DNA from 3 places in the Sporomusa sp. 246TCP1 genome. Region 1 is predicted to be linked to each of the others. Evidence: riboswitches for the same ligand, from Rfam matches in the RefSeq annotation. Region 1 holds a riboswitch; each other region holds the start of a gene.
The links. A riboswitch is a leader RNA that binds a small molecule or an ion and turns the genes downstream of it on or off. The one in region 1 is predicted to bind cyclic di-AMP.

Region 1 (5,744 bases):
AGCATTGCCCGGGGGAGCGCGGGTGACTACTGTTGTCGCTGCTGCTAGAGAGAGCCTGCAGGCTACCTTTGAGACTGATCCTGAACTGGCGATTGCTAATTTACGGTATCAGTTTGTAGGCTCACTATGTCAGGATGTTATTGTTTCCAAACGGGATGGCTGGTTAACGACTTCTGACAAGGTTGACAGGGTACTTACCAACCGGCTGTTAGGTTTGCCTGTATTCCTAGGACTTATGTGGCTATTATTTAATATGGTATTTACTATCGGAGCTTATCCGCAGGAGTGGCTTGAAGAGGGCGTAGCGGCCATTGGCGCCTATGCAGGCCTCTATATGCCGGCAGGTGATCTCAAGTCATTGGTTGTCGATGGCATCATCGGCGGTGTTGGCGGCGTCATTGTATTTTTGCCTAATATATTGTTATTGTTTTTAGGAATTGCCGTTTTGGAAGATAGCGGTTATATGGCTAGAGCGGCCTTTATTATGGATAAAGTTATGCACTCTGTAGGACTACATGGTAAATCGTTTATTCCGCTATTATTGGGTTTTGGCTGTAGTGTGCCTGCCATTATGGGTACCCGGAGCTTAGAGAATCCACGAGACCGGCTAGTGACTATTCTGGTAACACCACTAATGAGTTGCAGTGCAAGATTACCGGTATATACTTTGTTGATTGCTGCTTTCTTTAGTGAAAGTATGGCAGGTACGGTGTTATTTTCCGTTTACGTATTAGGGATATTTTTGGCTGTAATTATGGCGCGTGTTTTTCGCAGCGTATTATTCAAAGGCGAGCCAGAACCCTTCGTTATGGAGTTGCCTCCTTATCGTGTACCTACATTGCAATCCATTTGCATGCATATGTGGGAACGCAGTGTGCTCTATTTGAAAAAAGCAGGTACCATTATTCTGGCAGTTTCGATTTTGGTCTGGTTTATGGTCAATTACCCTAGTGATGTTAATTATAGTAAAGACTATCAAGAGTTAATCGCCCAAGCAGAAGCTGGTTTTAGTCAGCAAGTGGCAGAGCAGGTTGGTGCGCCGCTGAAGATTGTTGCTGTAGAAGACCATGCACCGCTGCAGATAGTAATTACTGATATAAGTACCATTAATGAAGAGTTTGAGGAGCAAGTCGAAGGGGTGGAAGAAGATAGTCCTGAATTAGTTGCTTTAACAACGGCTAAAGAGACAAAGCTGCAGGAAATACAAGCAGCTAACACTGAGTTATATCCGTGGGCCATGCGTTATCTGGAACTCAAGACTGAAAATGAAGAGCAGATTGAACACTTCCAGAAAGAAGAGGCTGGGGAAAAATTAGCCCAAAGCTATGCTGGACAGCTCGGCAAATTTATTGAGCCGGCTATTCGACCATTGGGCTTTGATTGGCGGTCAGGCATTGGTTTAATTGCGGCCTTTACCGCGAAAGAGGTTTTGGTTAGTACCATGGGTACTATCTATAATGTAGGTGAAGCCGATGAAGGGTCGGTTGCGTTGCAGCAAGCGCTGGCCAATGATAGCAGCTTTACCCCATTAATTGCCTATTCTCTGATGGTGTTTGTGCTTATCTATTCACCGTGCCTGGCAGCATTAGCAGTTATCAAACGGGAATCAAATTCCTGGAAATGGCCAATTTTTGCTACCGTATATACAACTACCCTGGCATGGATAATGTCGTTCTTAGTTTACCAAATAGGAAGTCTTCTGGGCTACTAGGGAAAAAGACGTGAGCGGGATGGATACGATAATTGTATTTATTTTCGGCTTAGTTGCGGGTGGCTATATAGCCAAAATTATTTGGCAGGAATTGCAGGGGAAAACGCGATGCCATTGTTCTAATAGCTGCGGAAATGATTGTTATTAATAAAGTCCAACCACTTCATTCAAACAAGTGGTTGGACTTTATTTATAAGAGTATATTGGTGTAATTTTCTTGGCCGTCTTTATGACAGTCCAGTCGCTATTTATAGCCGATAAACATGAATTTTTTGGGGAATGACGAGCCACAACACGCAAAAGAAAGCGTGACTGTGAGCGAAGAATCCAATATTGTTTAGTGAGTAGCCATGACATCTAGCAGGCGTTAAAGAAGCATAGGCGAACTTTATGTGCGATTAGAAAAGCAGTATGATTACAGTTAGTTAAACATAACATAATGCCGAGTTCCATTTTGGAAGCGGAGGAACCACTTTTTGGGGTTAATTTTGCCAATTAGGTAAAAGGGATGTTTTTCTCTTGTCATCCTACCCGTCAGCTAACTTCGCAGGCTAAAGCAGGGGTCGAAAGACCGACAGGTCTTTTTTTTGTGTTAAAAAAATGAATAATGAAACTGGAGGCGCTACTATGATGCGCGTACTTCGCCGATTACTTATCGGCAAGCCACTTCATAACCGGGAATTGGCTCACGAAAAACTTCCAAAATGGAAGGCATTGTCTATTTTTTCCTCAGATGCATTATCATCTGTTGCCTATGGTCCGGAACAAATAATGCTTGCGTTGGTTGCTGTTCCCAGCCTGGTAGCTTACGGGTTTATGGGGCCTGTGGCTATAGGTATTCTGTCACTGCTGGCTATTGTAGTGTTATCCTATGTGCAGGTGGCTAAAGCCAATCCTGAGGGTGGCGGGGCCTATACGGTGGCCAAGAAGAATCTGGGCAAGATGCCGGCGTTGGTGGCAGCTGGCTCAGTCTTTGCCGATTATGTACTGACAGCTGCGGTGAGTGTCTCGGCCGGCACAGCAGCTATTGTTTCGGCTTTTCCTGCCTTGGCGGGGCGGGAAGTTATCATTGATGTACTGGTTCTTTTTGCCATATTAATGCTAGTTAATCTGCGCGGAGTTCGGGAATCCTCCAATGCCTTCGTAATACCTACCTACGCTTTTTTGTTTGGTATCATCATTTTAATTGTAATAGGTATATGGAAGTCCGTTACTGTTGCTCCCTATCTGCTGCCACCAGAGTCCTTAGCCCGCCAGCAACTGGATTGGGCGATGTTGTTTGTGATTTTAAGGGCCTTTGCCAATGGTTGTAGTTCAATGACAGGGGTAGAAGCTATTGCAGATAGTGTTCCCATGTTCCGCAAGCCGGAAGCCCGTAATGCTGCTATTACTACGTACTGGATGGCTGGAACCCTGGGTTTTATGTTCCTGGGTATTACCTACCTTGTCATGCATTATCACATTTTACCGATAGCTGAGGTAACGGCTATGTCGCAATTGGCAGAAGAAATTTTTGGCCGTTCGGCTGCCTATTATTATATTCAAATTACTACAATGCTGGTGTTATATCTGGCAGGCAATACGGCCTACAACGGCTTGCCGGTGCTGTTATCTATTGTGGCTAAGGATGGGTATATGCCCCGTTATTTGGCGACACGTGGCGAGCGGTTGACATTTTCTAATGGTATTATTTTACTAACTGTCGCGGCTGCGTTGTTAATTATCGTGTTTCGGGGAAATACTGAGCATCTCATTTCGCTGTATGCTATTGGTGTATTTATTTCGTTTACTATTGCTCAATCCAGCATGGTCGTTCACTGGAACCGGGAGCGTGGTAAAGGATGGCAGGTTCGGGCGCTGCTAAATGGCATTGGTGCTACGACTACCGGTCTGGTTGTTCTTATTATTACTGTAACAAAATTTCTCTATGGTGCCTGGATTATCTTGTTGTTTATTCCTATTATGATTTATATCTTTACAGCCATCCGGGGCCACTATAACTCTATAGCCGATCAACTACATCTGCCGGAAGAATGCTATGAAAAGGGAGCGGCTACTTTTCCAGAGGGTAAACATATTGTTATTGTACCTGTATCGACAACAACGCGCGTGGTGTATGAAACCATTAAATATGCCAAAATGATTGGTGATAATATTTTGGCTGTTCATGTATCTAATAATGAAGAAACGACAAAGAAAGTTGTTGAAAAGTGGAAGCTGTGGGATCCGGGTATAGAATTAATCGTTATTCGTTCGCCCTACCGGTTACTAATGCGGCCACTCCTGCATTTTATTGAGAAGAAGGAGCGGGAAAAGGGACCAGATGATTATATCACAGTCATTATCCCTGAGTTTGAGACGCGGAAATCCTGGCACCGGCTCTTGCATAATCAGACTGGCTGGTTTTTGCGGAATACCCTTATTTGGAGGGAAAACGTTATTGTAACTACCGTTCCCTACCACTTGAAAGAATAGTAAAAGGGGGTTGTCTCATTTTTGAGGCAACCCCCTTTTACTATTCATTGATTGACTTTTATGATACTCGTTGATCTGCTGAAGTTTTGCTAGGCAGCAGCTTGACAAGCCCCTTGGTACTGGTTATAATTAAGCAGTATTCTCGCGTAGCATTTTATGTAGTCTGCATTACTGTAAAAAATGCTAACAATTACCGGTTGCATTGTATGTCCAAATAAGCTATAATAATGTTCTGTTGAGAGCACTTGGAGAGATGTCCGAGCGGTTGAAGGAGCACGCCTGGAAAGCGTGTGTAGGGGAAACTCTACCGAGGGTTCGAATCCCTCTCTCTCCGCCATATTAAATTAAGAATTGAAGCCGGCTACGGCTTTTTGTTTTCCAGGACGGGCTATAGCAGTACCGGGTCTTACGCAATAAGAACTCATGAACCGCGTCAGGTCCGGAAGGAAGCAGCGCTAAGTGATCCCTCTTATGTGCCGCAAGGGTGCCTGGTTGCTGCTGTGGTCCGTCGTGGGAAACAAGGATGTAGCAATAAGACAGACAAAAGCATAATTTCCGCATGAAGTAGCCCAATAAGCAGGCTGCTTTTTTGTTATCTAGATAGATGGAAAGGCTAAATATTATTATTAATTATTTTCTTTAAAAAGGGAAATATTTTAACGTTGTGGAATAATAAATAAGTTATAGCCTACAAATTTTAATATGTTGCATAGAGTTATAAATGAAGTTTTACCTGGATAGGTGGTGTAGGGATGGCCTATGTAGCTTTATATCGGAAATGGCGACCGCAGGATTTTGACAATCTGGTTGGTCAGGAACATATCAGCATTACTTTGAAAAATGCGATTACTACTGGCAAAATTGCTCATGCTTATTTGTTTGCCGGGCCACGCGGAACCGGCAAAACCAGTACCGCCAAAATTTTGGCTAAAGCGCTCAACTGCCAGAATGGCCCTACTGTCAGCCCTTGTAACCATTGTGACAATTGTGATAAAATTACCACTGGTACATCAATGGATGTCTTTGAGATTGACGCCGCCTCCAACCGGGGGATTGATGAGATCCGCGAACTTAGGGAAACTGTTAAATTTGCGCCTGTAGATGGACGCTATAAGGTGTATATCATTGATGAAGTGCATATGCTGACAACAGAGGCATTTAACGCTCTGCTCAAAACTTTGGAGGAACCACCGGGGCATGTGGTTTTTGTTTTGGCAACGACTGAGCCGCATAAAATTCCTGCTACTATACATTCGCGTTGTCAACGCTATGATTTCCGGCGGATTAGTGTTAAGGAGATTGAACAGCGGTTAGCCAGTATAGCAAAGCAGAGTGACCTTAGGGCTGCCCCGGAAGCGTTGCGGCTGATTGCTGTACAAGCGGATGGTGGTATGCGCGATGCTCTGAGTATTTTGGACCAGTGTTCCACCTTAGATGATAATGAGATGATAACAGCAGAGCATGTGCGGCAATTGCTAGGATTGATTGGCCACGAATGGGTGTGGCAGCTGACTGATGCGATTGCCGTGCGGGATGCACATACCATATTGTTGAAGCT
Region 2 (5,744 bases), 2.3 Mb from region 1:
ACTATTAATAGTTACTACTATCCGGTTTTCCTCAAACAATTTAGAAATCAACTGCCCATTTATATCAAATACCTGAGTAGCAGCTACTAGATTTAAATCGTTTAAACTGTCAGTTCCCGGCAATCCCAGAAAAGCAAAACACGTATTAACCGACATTGCAAATAGGAGAGCCAGAATAGTAACTCTAATGCTGGTTTTTTTCATAGGTATACACTCCTCTTAGAAATAGTATCCCCAAGCTTTCTTACTTTACATGCAGGAATAGACGTTCTTATAGAGAATATACGAAAATTAGACATGATTATTAAAATATTTAATCAGGAGCGCCATATGCAACATACATCGAAATTTTTTCAGACAATGTGTGCGTTAAGTGTCATTTGCCTCACACTATTGGTATCGTCACCGTTAGCTTTACTTGCTTTCTCTGATTCGGCCCCGTCTATACCTGTATCCGATCCACCTAACGATCAGGAAGACCCTGACCCTGAACCTGGACCTGAAAGTAAGTATACCATACCTAACAATGCAATAGATGCCTACTATATGAATGAAAATCCAGATAATTCCCCCATCCCGTCAAAACCGGTTTACGACGTGTTTACTGTGGAAGAGCGGCAAGCACAAGGATTGGTCCTGGAAGTTCCTAAGGTAAGTCCATATTATGGACAAAAGGTAGTTTATCTTACTTTCGACGATGGACCTGAGCCGGAAAATACGCCTGCTATCCTTGCTATTTTGAAAAACCAGGGCATAAAGGCCACCTTCTTTGTTGTCGGTAATCAGGTTGAAAAATATCCGGCGATTTTGCGCCAAATTTATCAAGACGGCCATGCTATAGGTAATCATTCTTACAATCATGTCTACCGTGAACTGTATCAATCAACTAACAGTTATTTTTCCCAACTTCGTCATACTGATGAAATAATTAAAAATATACTTGGCGTACGCCCCCGCATTTCCCGGGCACCTGGCGGTTCAACCGGAAGTTTTACCAAAGAATACTGGGCAACCTTAAAAAACCTTGGCTATACGGAGGTTGGCTGGAATATTAGTTCAGGCGATGCCTCCAGTGCAAAGGCCGGCCAACTGGTAAATAATATTGCTGCCCAAATGGACAACAAAAATTTATGGAGCCATGCAACTTTGCTGATGCATGATGGCCGTGGCCATGCCGAAACAGTAAAAGCGCTGCCGGCGATTATTAAATTTTATAAAGATCGCCAATTTGAGTTTCGGGTAGTTAATTTTGAAACACCGTCACCGTGGTAAGATAAATAAAATGCTTTGGACAAATTAAATGTCCAAAGCATTTTTGTTGTTTTACTTATCAGCCACTATAGTTTGGTGCTTCTTTTGTAATACTGATATCATGCGGATGGCTTTCTCTCAGACCGGCACCGGTGATCCGGATAAATTGGGTTTTAGTGATAAGTTCCTGAATATTACGTACACCACAATACCCCATTCCGGCGCGAAGACCGCCAATTAGCTGGAATACCGTATCAGCTACTGAACCCTTATACGGTACTCGGCCTTCAATTCCCTCAGGGACCAGCTTGTCCATGTTTTCCTGGAAGTAACGATCCTTGCTGCCTTCGGCCATAGCTCCCAGTGAGCCCATACCCCGATATACTTTATAGCTGCGCCCTTGATAAATAATGGTTTCTCCCGGGCTTTCTTCGGTACCGGCAAGTAAGTTACCGACCATTACAATCTGAGCACCAGCGGCAATAGCCTTAGCTACATCACCTGAGTATTTGATACCACCATCGGCTATAATCGGTACATTGTACTCCTGTGCAGCTTTAGCACAATTATAAATTGCCGTAATCTGAGGTACACCAATACCGGCAATTACCCGGGTCGTACAAATAGAACCTGGTCCAATGCCAACTTTAACAGCATCTGCACCTGATTCGATTAAGGCACGGGTGGCTTCGGCAGTGGCAACGTTGCCTGCAATAAGATCCACATGCGGAAAAGCATTTTTGATTTTCCGTACACAGTCAAGCACTCCTGTTGAATGACCGTGCGCGGTATCAACAACAATGACATCAACCTTAGCGCCGACAACGGCCTCAACACGGTCCATCATATCAGAACCTACGCCGATGGCGGCAGCTACTAACAGACGTCCTTTAGGATCTTTGGCGGAATTAGGGTATTTCTGGGCTTTTTCGATATCCTTGATGGTAATAAGTCCTTTTAAGTTACCATCAGTATCAAGTAATGGCAATTTCTCAATCCGGTGTTCACGCAAAATTTCTTTGGCCTGCGTTAGCGATGTGCCAACAGGTGCAGTAATGAGGTGCTCTCTCGTCATGCAGTCACCAATCTTGCGGCTTAAATCAGTTTCAAAACGAAGGTCACGATTGGTTAAGATACCTACTAATTTACCATTATCAGTTACCGGAACACCAGATATATGGTATTTTTCCATAAGGTCATGGGCATCTTGCAGTAAATTATCAGGTGATAAAAAAATGGGATCAACAATAATACCATGCTCAGAACGTTTGACTTTGTCAATCTCGTTGGCCTGAGCAGCAATAGGCATATTTTTATGGATTACCCCTACCCCGCCCTCACGTGCCATGGCAATTGCCATTCGAGCCTCGGTAACAGTGTCCATTCCCGAACTAATGATAGGAATGTTAAGCTTAATGTTTTTGGTTAAAAAGGTAGATACTTCAACTTCTCTGGGCAAAACATCGGATTTGGCAGGTACAAGTAATACATCATCAAATGTTAAGCCTTCTGGGCCAAATTTGTTGTCAAACATTAACAGAACTCCTTTCGTACACAACATGATCATAAAGGTATTTCCCAATATAATAACATAAATAAACTTGCCAAAGCTACCACTTTTTATGTAAGTACAAAAAAAATAATACACTGCCTGACGAAACCGTCAGGCAGTGTTGCTAGTTAAGGACATAAACTCTTACATTTTGGACACCAAAGTCATAGGCTTTATCGACAGAATGCATTGCAATGTCAATACGGTTTCCTTTAATTGCGCCGCCTGTATCTTCGGCAATACCATACATGCTATTGCCATCGGCAAATTCAATATATACTCTTGAACCAAGCGGAATAACATTGGGATCGACGGCAATTACGCCTGGACGAACCTGGGTTCCCATATAGGTTAAATTGCCCCATTGGGCATTATCGTGCGGACCGGCAGCGTAGGCGGTAGCTTTTATGTCCAGGACGGCCTTATAACGTCCTGGTGCAGTGCCGCGCGATGCTTCCGGCATACGACCACCGTATAGGCTTTGTAAAGTATCCTGACCGACAACACCATCGGCAGTAAGGTTTTTTGCCTGTTGAAAGTTCATTACCGCCTGTTCGGTAGTTTCACCAAAAATACCGTCAACAGTAAGATTGCTATACCCCAAATCACTAAGCTTAGTTTGCAGTTCAATTACATCCTGGCCTGTCATACCGATGCTAAGTGTTTGGTCGCCAAGGGCAGCAAAAGTCAGCGGTGTCCAGATGGTAGCTGCTAAAACTGCCATTACAATAGTACTTGTAACGATTTTTTTGATGTTTTTCATAGAAAACACCCCTTTCTAACTGCCTACGAGGTTAGCTGACGGGTTCGGGACAAAGGGAAATCCCTACCGCAATTGCGGATTCACCCCATAAATGGTTCCCCCATTTTCCTTTTTTATTAGGAAATTCGGCATGCTGTTATGATACAGGATAGTTTGGGATGATGCAATTCTTGTTTTAATAAATTATCTGAGAATATTGATTATTAACAGCTAGTTTCTTTATAATGCTTTGGTATGCGCGCCCCTAAATATATATTCCGCATTAAGCGTAAACTAAAGCTGGGTGAGTATATGTTAAAACATTGGTATGAGGCTAAAAGACCACACAAAATACCAGATAAAATCAGCAGCTTACAAGCAGAAAATCAGGATAGTAGCATCGCTGAAAAAAAATATGACATTATTGTTGCCGGGGCCGGTCCAGCCGGATTAACAGCAGCCTATTTTCTGGCTCGTGACGGCCTTAACGTGCTTGTCCTGGAACGCGGTCCTTATGCCGGGGCCAAAAACTGCGGCGGCGCCAGTATTATGGCTGAGCCTACCCATAAACTTTTCCCTAACTTTTGGGAAGAGTGTCATTGTGAACGAATTATCACTGATCAAGCCTATTGGTTGATGACTGAGGATTCTGTTCTTTCTTCAAGATTTCAGAGCGACCGGCTTGCCGCCGCACCTTACAATAAATTTTCTGTTAAGCGTATTAACCTCTATACTTGGCTGGCCGGCAAAGCAACAGAAGCTGGTGCGCAAATACTTTTCAACCATACGGTAAAGCAAGTCGTATTTAACGAGGATGGTCTGGCTGCAGGTGTACTAACGCAAAATGATGGCAAGTTTTTGGCCGATATCATTATTCTGGCAGATGGCGCTAATTCTTTGCTGGCAGAACGTTCAGGGCTGGCGCCCCGGGTAACACCGGAAAACATGTCTCTATATGTAAAAGAGACTATTGCCCTACCAGCAAGTCTGATTGAAGAACGATTTAATTTGCGGCCAGGTCAAGGCACAATAATCGGGTTGCTTGGTTATCCTACTGCCGGATTTAACGGCACTGGTTCCATACATACCTTTAGCGACAGTATTAATATCAGTGTAGGCATGGCGGTAGCCAGTTTTGCCCAAGCAGGCTTTAACCCCAATGACCTCTTAGAACGCGTAAAAAAACACCCCCACATCAAACGGTTAATTGCCGGGGGCCAGACGATTGAATATGGCGGCTCATTAATTCCCGAGGGGGGTTATAACGCTATTCCCCCATTGGTGCATCCCGGCCTGGTGATTATTGGTGACGCCGGTTCACTGGTCAATGGTACACATGGCATAAACCTTGCAATGTGGTCTGGTTTTTATGCAGCCAAAGCCGTCTATGCGGCAAAGATTAGCCGGGATTATTCGATAGGTAAGTTGTCATTATATACCAGGCTTTTACAAGAAAGCTTTATTATACAAGATTTACAAGCTAACGCCGGTGCTGCCGCGTTAATGCGTAAAATTCCCTATGCTTTTGATCTTTATTCCCATATGGCAAACGAAGCGGCTTATCAGGTTTCGCGAGTATATACCATGCCCAAACGGGCCAAGCGGCTTATGATATACAAAAAAATGACAAGCATGCAGCCAGTCTTGAAGATATTGTCCGATATTTGGCAAACGTGGAAGGTGATTCACTAATGCAACTACAGGATAAAATTGTGCTCATACATTTTAATCCAGATAACACCATTCAGCATGTTGCTGTACAAAATCAGGAACACTGCCTTACCTGTGAAGAGAAGCAATGCCTAACCATCTGTCCTACCGGCGTATTTAAATGGGACTGCCACTCAGGCAGTCCCATACTGGTACATTATAAACAATGTGTTGAATGCGGTGCCTGCCGTCTAATTTGCCGGTTTGACAACATCCTGTTTGAGTATCCGCCAGGAGGCATGGGAGTGGCGTACCGGGAAGGCTAATCCTTTCCCAGTGCAAACGGTGCAAACCCGATCTCTCCCCAATAGTGGTTATAGTATATCTGGATAATAGCATCCAGTCTTCTGCACAAAATCTTCTTTACATGACTAAGGGAACTAAAAAATAATCGAGTCTGAGGCTGGGCGCTGTTCGCAGCTGCCTGTTGGTAAAATTGGACTGTCTTATCGGTAGCCACGTAGATAGGCCACAGAGTTGTAAATACCA
Region 3 (5,744 bases), 2.4 Mb from region 1:
AGTACCGGCTTGCCAGCCTGGTAAGCAAATGACACATCCTTAAACTCGACTAATCCCTCCGCCGTAGGAATTTGTAAATAACCATCAACCACCGACGAAGTATGTTCGTTAAGCAAGCTGTTAATACGCCCCCAGGCTACTGCACCAAGCTTCAGATAAGTCAAAGCCTGACTGATTTTGCGTACAGGCATAGGTATATTGATAATATACACCAGAAAAGCAAACATCCCGCCAATACTCAGATCACCCTGAATAACCTCCCGACCACCATACCAGACAATAATAGTTAAACCGATAGCGGCAAGAAATTCTACCAATGACACCAAAATTGCACTTAATCGCTGAGCTTTTAGCAATTCGTTTGCTGCTTGCTGAATCTTTTCACTGAATTTTTTGTATTCATAACCTTCCCGGACATAACTTTGCACGACTATGATCGATATGAGCGATTGTTGAATAATGGCTGTGACTTTCGCCAGCGTATGTTCAACAAGCACTCCTAACCGGCCAACTTTATTATTAAAAAAACTGATGGCAATGATGATAAATGGCAAAGTTGCAAAAGTCACGATCGCCAGCTCCCAATCAAAATAAATCATAATTGCCATGATAGCCAGTAGATTGAGTGACTCAACAATAGCATCAGGAATACCTACCGTAACGGCCTGTTGAATAAACAATAGATCATTGGTAAATAGAGAAATAAGCTCACCTGACGGAGTTTTCATGAAATAGGCATAATCTAGTGACTGCAACTTACTGAACATATCCTGCCGCAGTTTAGCCAGCATCTTATTGCCGGCTTTTGCCATACTGCATCCATAAAAATAAGAAAATAATCCACGAATGAAGTATAGAATTATGATACCCGCAGTAATCAGATGCAAAAACGCAATATTGCCACTGGTCAGCGCATCGTCAATCAGCAGCTTAACTACCAGCGGCGCCGCCAAGCCCGCTAAACTTGCAACAATAAAACACAGTACCGCTGTTAAAGCTAATAACCAATAGGGTACTATGAACTTTCGCCAATAAAAACTAAACATAATAATATCTCCACTATAATAATGCTTGACTTTACACTTATATTGTCTCAGTTCCTATCGTTAAATACAAGTACCCAGGGGCAATAAAAAAGGAAGGCTGTCATGCCTTCCTTTCTTACTTTACATCACCCGGCGAGCACCGATGTAGCACGAACCCCAGTAACCACTATCTAGACTGTCAATTCTTACACCACTACTAGACGTAGCACTGATAAATCTACTATCACCAATATAGATGCCGACATGAGATGCTCCTGAAGTGTAAGTGCTAAAAAACACCAAGTCCCCAGGCTGAAGACGACCATAAGATACATGCCGCCCAACTTCAAATTGTTCATCAGCCATTCGTGGCAAATAGACGCCGCTCTGAGCAAAAACATAGCGAGTGAAGCCAGAGCAGTCAAAACCATCAGGACTTGTCCCACCAAATACATACGGTACACCTCTGTAACGCATGGAAGTCTGAATGATACGCCTTACCGAAGCAGTAGAGGAATCACGACTGGCTGGAATATCGCGTCCCATCAGAGCACGATAGGTTTGCGCTCCAATCACACCATCTGATTCAAGACCACGCTCTTTTTGGAAAGATTTAACGGCATTAAGCGTTAAGTTTCCAAAATCGCCGTCTGCTGCACCGGCATTAAACCCCAGATTATTAAGCTGAGCTTGAATAGCGGCAACATCATCTCCCTGGTCGCCAACCTCATATGTACCCGCAGCGTGAGCAAAAGCAGCTGTCCCTAAAAAGAGGCATAAAGCGACAATAAACCTGAAAAACTTTTGCAAATAGGTTTCTCCTCTCACTTGCCTCCGAGGTTAGCTGACGGGTTAGGGTTGCAGGCACCCTACTTGAAAAGCTGACGCTTATCAAGTTTCACCCCCTTAATTGGTTCCCCCGTACCAGAGCTGGATTCGGCTTTCTATAATGCTCTAAAACTATTATTCGGCTTAGATTTAGAAATTCCTTCCCAAAAATCGTGTTTTTTTTTACATTTATTAGGTCAAGTTCCTTTTTCGCCAAATGTCGCCTGTTTATCTTTTGCCACTTGCGTGCCGAGCTCAGCCCGCAACCAGTAAAGAGGACGCTGCTTTACTTCTTCAAATATCCGGCCAACATACTCTCCAATAATACCAATTCCCGCCAATTGCAAGCCGCCTAAAAGCAAAATACTGGCGGTAATTGTCGCCCAGCCAGGAACTGCTTCGGCGGTAAAAATTTTAATATAGAGAACATGCAGGGTTAGGCCAATGCTTACAGATCCCAACAGAATCCCGATGTAAAATGCAAAACGAAGTGGTGTTTTAGAATAAGCAGTAATCCCATCAAGGGCAAAATGCAGCATTTTTTTTAAAGAGAACTTAGATTGACCGGCAAACCGTTTGGGAGCAATAAATTCGATGTTCGTTTGACGGTAGCCAATTGCACTAATCATACCACGAATAAATCTGGCGCGTTCCCGAAAACGTCGAAAACTGTCTACAACCTGCTTGTCTAATAATCTAAAATCAGAACCACCCTCGGCAACCTGGACATTCGATAAGGCATTCATCAACTTATAAAACATACCTGAGGTGAAATTTTTAAACCAGGATACTCCTTCGGTATTTTTCCTGACTGTTTGGACAACCTGAAAGCCTTCCTCCCATTTACTAATTAACAACGGTACCATTTCCGGCGGATGTTGCATATCACCATCCATAGTAATTATCGCATCTCCCTGGGCATGGTCCAGGCCACAGGTTAAGGCCACCTGATGACCAAAGTTACGCGCCATAATAAGCGCCCGTACCCGCTTATCACCAGTAGCTAACCGCTCCAAAATAAGCGGCGTGGCATCACTTGAGCCATCATCGACAAAAATAATTTCAAAACAATAGGCCAGTTGTTCCATATGTTTAACAACTTCACTATAGAAATTATCAATATTTTCCTGTTCGTTATATACGGGCACAACAATAGATATCAGTTTATTGATTATATCCATCAACTATGCAAGCCTCCTTGTTACCACTATATTATTGCACTGCTGGCGAATGATTGCAAATACACACGAGAAAAAGTAAGCATAAAACCTGCTTTGCAAATTACAAAGCAGGTTTTATGCTAAAACGATAAGTCTATCGTTATCGCTAACTGTCTTGACGTAAACTGGCAGCGCCATGTAGGTAGACATTCTTAATGTCTTGCTGCCTCAAATCAGTATTCCACAAAATCAATACGCGAACACAAAGTGCCGGCGCATCAGGGCACTCGATTTCTTGCGTCCCGAATAGTGGTACTTGCGTCCAACCAAACTTTCTTGCCCCGGCTGCCGGAAAGGCAGCGTTTAAGTCAGGAGTCGAGCTAAAGATTACGGCCCCAATATCTTCGGTATTCAGCAAGTTTTCCCGTGAGATTGCCGCAAGCAGTTCGGCTACACATTCAAATATTTCTTCACGATTATTAGTTGTAACAGTTGTTGCACCACGAATACCGCGTAATATAATCACCACTCCTCAAGAAAGAATTAAGTAAAATCCCTTATATAATATACGCATAAATTAGCATTTTTCCTGCAAGCTTTGTACATTGTTTTGTAATTAATCCTGTTTTAGCGGTTTATTGCATCGGCAAGAACCACAGACATGGCACCGCCACCAACCGCATTCGGGGCAAACAGTATCTGACTGATTAAGTTCTATGTATTGTCCCTGCTCATACTCCTGCCAGCAAAAAGTGGCTCCTGATACCTTTTTTAACTTCACTGCCCGGGTATCTACCCAAAGCTTCTGGTCAAAAACTATTATTAATAACTCATGACAGCTATTTTCCTGGTTATACCGGTAATCCTCGGCGGGAAATACCTCTGGTTCTTCGCTCAGGGTAAGAATAACATACAGAACACGGTAGTTCAAAGCCCCACCTCCCGCATTTGTAAATTACTATGTGTGCGGAAGACAGTTTATACCCCAGGAATTCAAAACAGTAATCGTTCGTAGTACAGCCTGATCAATAGCCGGTTGCACAACCTGACTCAGTTCAAGACCAATATCAATCACGGCAGGCTGAACGCCCAAAACGACTATCTCTTTTACCGGCTCTCCTAAGAGTTCAAGTGCTGTCAGCACATCCTGAACCCCTAACTCGTGCATAGATACCTTTTGTTTAAAATAGACCTTAACTTCTTCATTGGCAAATTGATAAAACTCGCCAGGCATGCCGCCACCGTTTACCGCATCAATAATCAGCAGGTAATCGACACCGGCAATAAAGCGTAGCAGCTCCATCCCGAGAGTGCCGCCATCAAGAATTTGCACATGTTCCGGGAATGTATAGCGCCGGGTGATTTCTTCAACCACCCGGACACCAAACCCCTCATCTTGCATTAAGATATTGCCAACACCGAGAACAACGATTTTTTCCATAGGTAAAACTCCTACTTTGCCTTGCATTTCCTGGTATCTATCAGATCTCCTGCATCGTCAGGCTCTTCTTCCATATATTTAAGACCCGAAAACATAGCAGATACCTCGCCGCCTTTTTCCGTAAAATCTGCCCTGATGGCCATATAAACATGGACAATGACAAACAGGATGATAAACCAGGCGACAAAATGATGAATCATATGTACCACATATTCATTGACCAGCCAGTTATTAAAAGGGCCAAAGATCTTTGCCAAAAAACGGTTAGGTTCAACCATGTAATACATGGCAAATCCGGTTATGATTTCAATTAAAAACATGAAGTACACCGCCAAATAACCTGACCTGGCTAATGAATTTCTTAAATAGGGCCGGTGTTTGCTGCGCAAAAACATATAGTGCAGCTTAGTATCTATCATCCCGGTCCAATACAGTTTCGTCCAGGGCTTAGGAAGCAGCCTGTCGCCCGGATTAATAATAAAACCATAAATACGCGGGATAAAGGAGATAACAAGGATATACGCAGCGAGAAAATGGATATATCGTATCATCTCCATTGCCATACCATTAGTAACGGCAAAAGTGGGTTCCATCCCCTGTGTCCCCAGGAAAAAGGGGTTACCGATGTACAGTCCGGTAACAAACAGGATAAATACACATATTACCATGACCCAGTGGAAAATTCGCGTCCATGGGCTAAACAAGTAATAGGGTTTCATAGCTCCTTGGCGCATGACCGGTATCCTCCTTTTTCTATAAATACGGGTCTGTGCGAACGACAGTAATTTCCTTACCCTCTTTATCAAACAGATGGGTCGCGCAGGCTAAGCATGGATCAAATGAATGCAGCACCCGTAGTATTTCAAGTGGTTTTTCAGCAATCTTTACTTTGGTTTCAATCATGCTGGCTTCATACGCACCATATCCGGCCTTGCCGTCCCGGGGACAAGCATTCCAGGTAGAAGGAACAATAGCCTGATAGTTGTCAATTTTTCCATTCTTAATTGTTACCCAATGACTAAGACCGCCGCGCGGTGCTTCATGTAGCCCCACACCTTTCGCTTCCTTGGGCCAGGTTGCCGGGTCCCATTTAGCCGAATTAGCCACTGTAGTATCACCGGCTTTAATATTATTTACCAGTTTATCAAAGAAATATTTATTTATATAGGCACTCAGTTGGGCATCCAGTCCGCGGACGGCTGTCCGTCCTACCGTCGTAAGCATCCAGGTTTCCGGTGGTACATTAAGAAGCTTGGACACAGCATCAACTTGCTCGACCATAAGCTTTTC

Region 2: linked by a shared signal. The riboswitch ahead of AC1ECB_RS10925 (peptidoglycan-binding protein) and the one ahead of AC1ECB_RS21430 (APC family permease) in region 1 are both predicted to bind cyclic di-AMP.
Region 3: linked by a shared signal. The riboswitch ahead of AC1ECB_RS04205 (C40 family peptidase) and the one ahead of AC1ECB_RS21430 (APC family permease) in region 1 are both predicted to bind cyclic di-AMP.

What each region holds. Positions count from the first base shown of each region.
Region 1 covers NZ_CM170492.1:4,535,675-4,541,418, reverse strand. The annotation lists gene feoB (ferrous iron transport protein B) at 1-1,711, shown strand, start outside; cyclic di-AMP (ydaO/yuaA leader) riboswitch at 2,142-2,279, shown strand; gene AC1ECB_RS21430 (APC family permease) at 2,339-4,186, shown strand; tRNA gene AC1ECB_RS21425 (tRNA-Ser) at 4,434-4,523, shown strand; RNA gene ffs (signal recognition particle sRNA small type) at 4,584-4,683, shown strand; gene dnaX (DNA polymerase III subunit gamma/tau) at 4,939-5,744, shown strand, end outside.
Region 2 covers NZ_CM170492.1:2,262,647-2,268,390, forward strand. The annotation lists gene AC1ECB_RS10910 (transglycosylase domain-containing protein) at 1-204, opposite strand, end outside; gene AC1ECB_RS10915 (polysaccharide deacetylase family protein) at 331-1,272, shown strand; gene guaB (IMP dehydrogenase) at 1,331-2,785, opposite strand; gene AC1ECB_RS10925 (peptidoglycan-binding protein) at 2,928-3,566, opposite strand; cyclic di-AMP (ydaO/yuaA leader) riboswitch at 3,571-3,707, opposite strand; gene AC1ECB_RS10930 (FAD-dependent oxidoreductase) at 3,858-5,237, shown strand; gene AC1ECB_RS10935 (ferredoxin family protein) at 5,237-5,521, shown strand; gene AC1ECB_RS10940 (hypothetical protein) at 5,518-5,744, opposite strand, start outside.
Region 3 covers NZ_CM170492.1:878,750-884,493, reverse strand. The annotation lists gene AC1ECB_RS04210 (ABC transporter ATP-binding protein) at 1-1,046, opposite strand, end outside; gene AC1ECB_RS04205 (C40 family peptidase) at 1,167-1,835, opposite strand; cyclic di-AMP (ydaO/yuaA leader) riboswitch at 1,840-1,977, opposite strand; gene AC1ECB_RS04200 (glycosyltransferase family 2 protein) at 2,051-3,034, opposite strand; gene aroH (chorismate mutase) at 3,180-3,539, opposite strand; gene AC1ECB_RS04190 (hypothetical protein) at 3,630-3,944, opposite strand; gene AC1ECB_RS04185 (HyaD/HybD family hydrogenase maturation endopeptidase) at 3,972-4,454, opposite strand; gene cybH (Ni/Fe-hydrogenase, b-type cytochrome subunit) at 4,466-5,188, opposite strand; gene AC1ECB_RS04175 (nickel-dependent hydrogenase large subunit) at 5,208-5,744, opposite strand, start outside.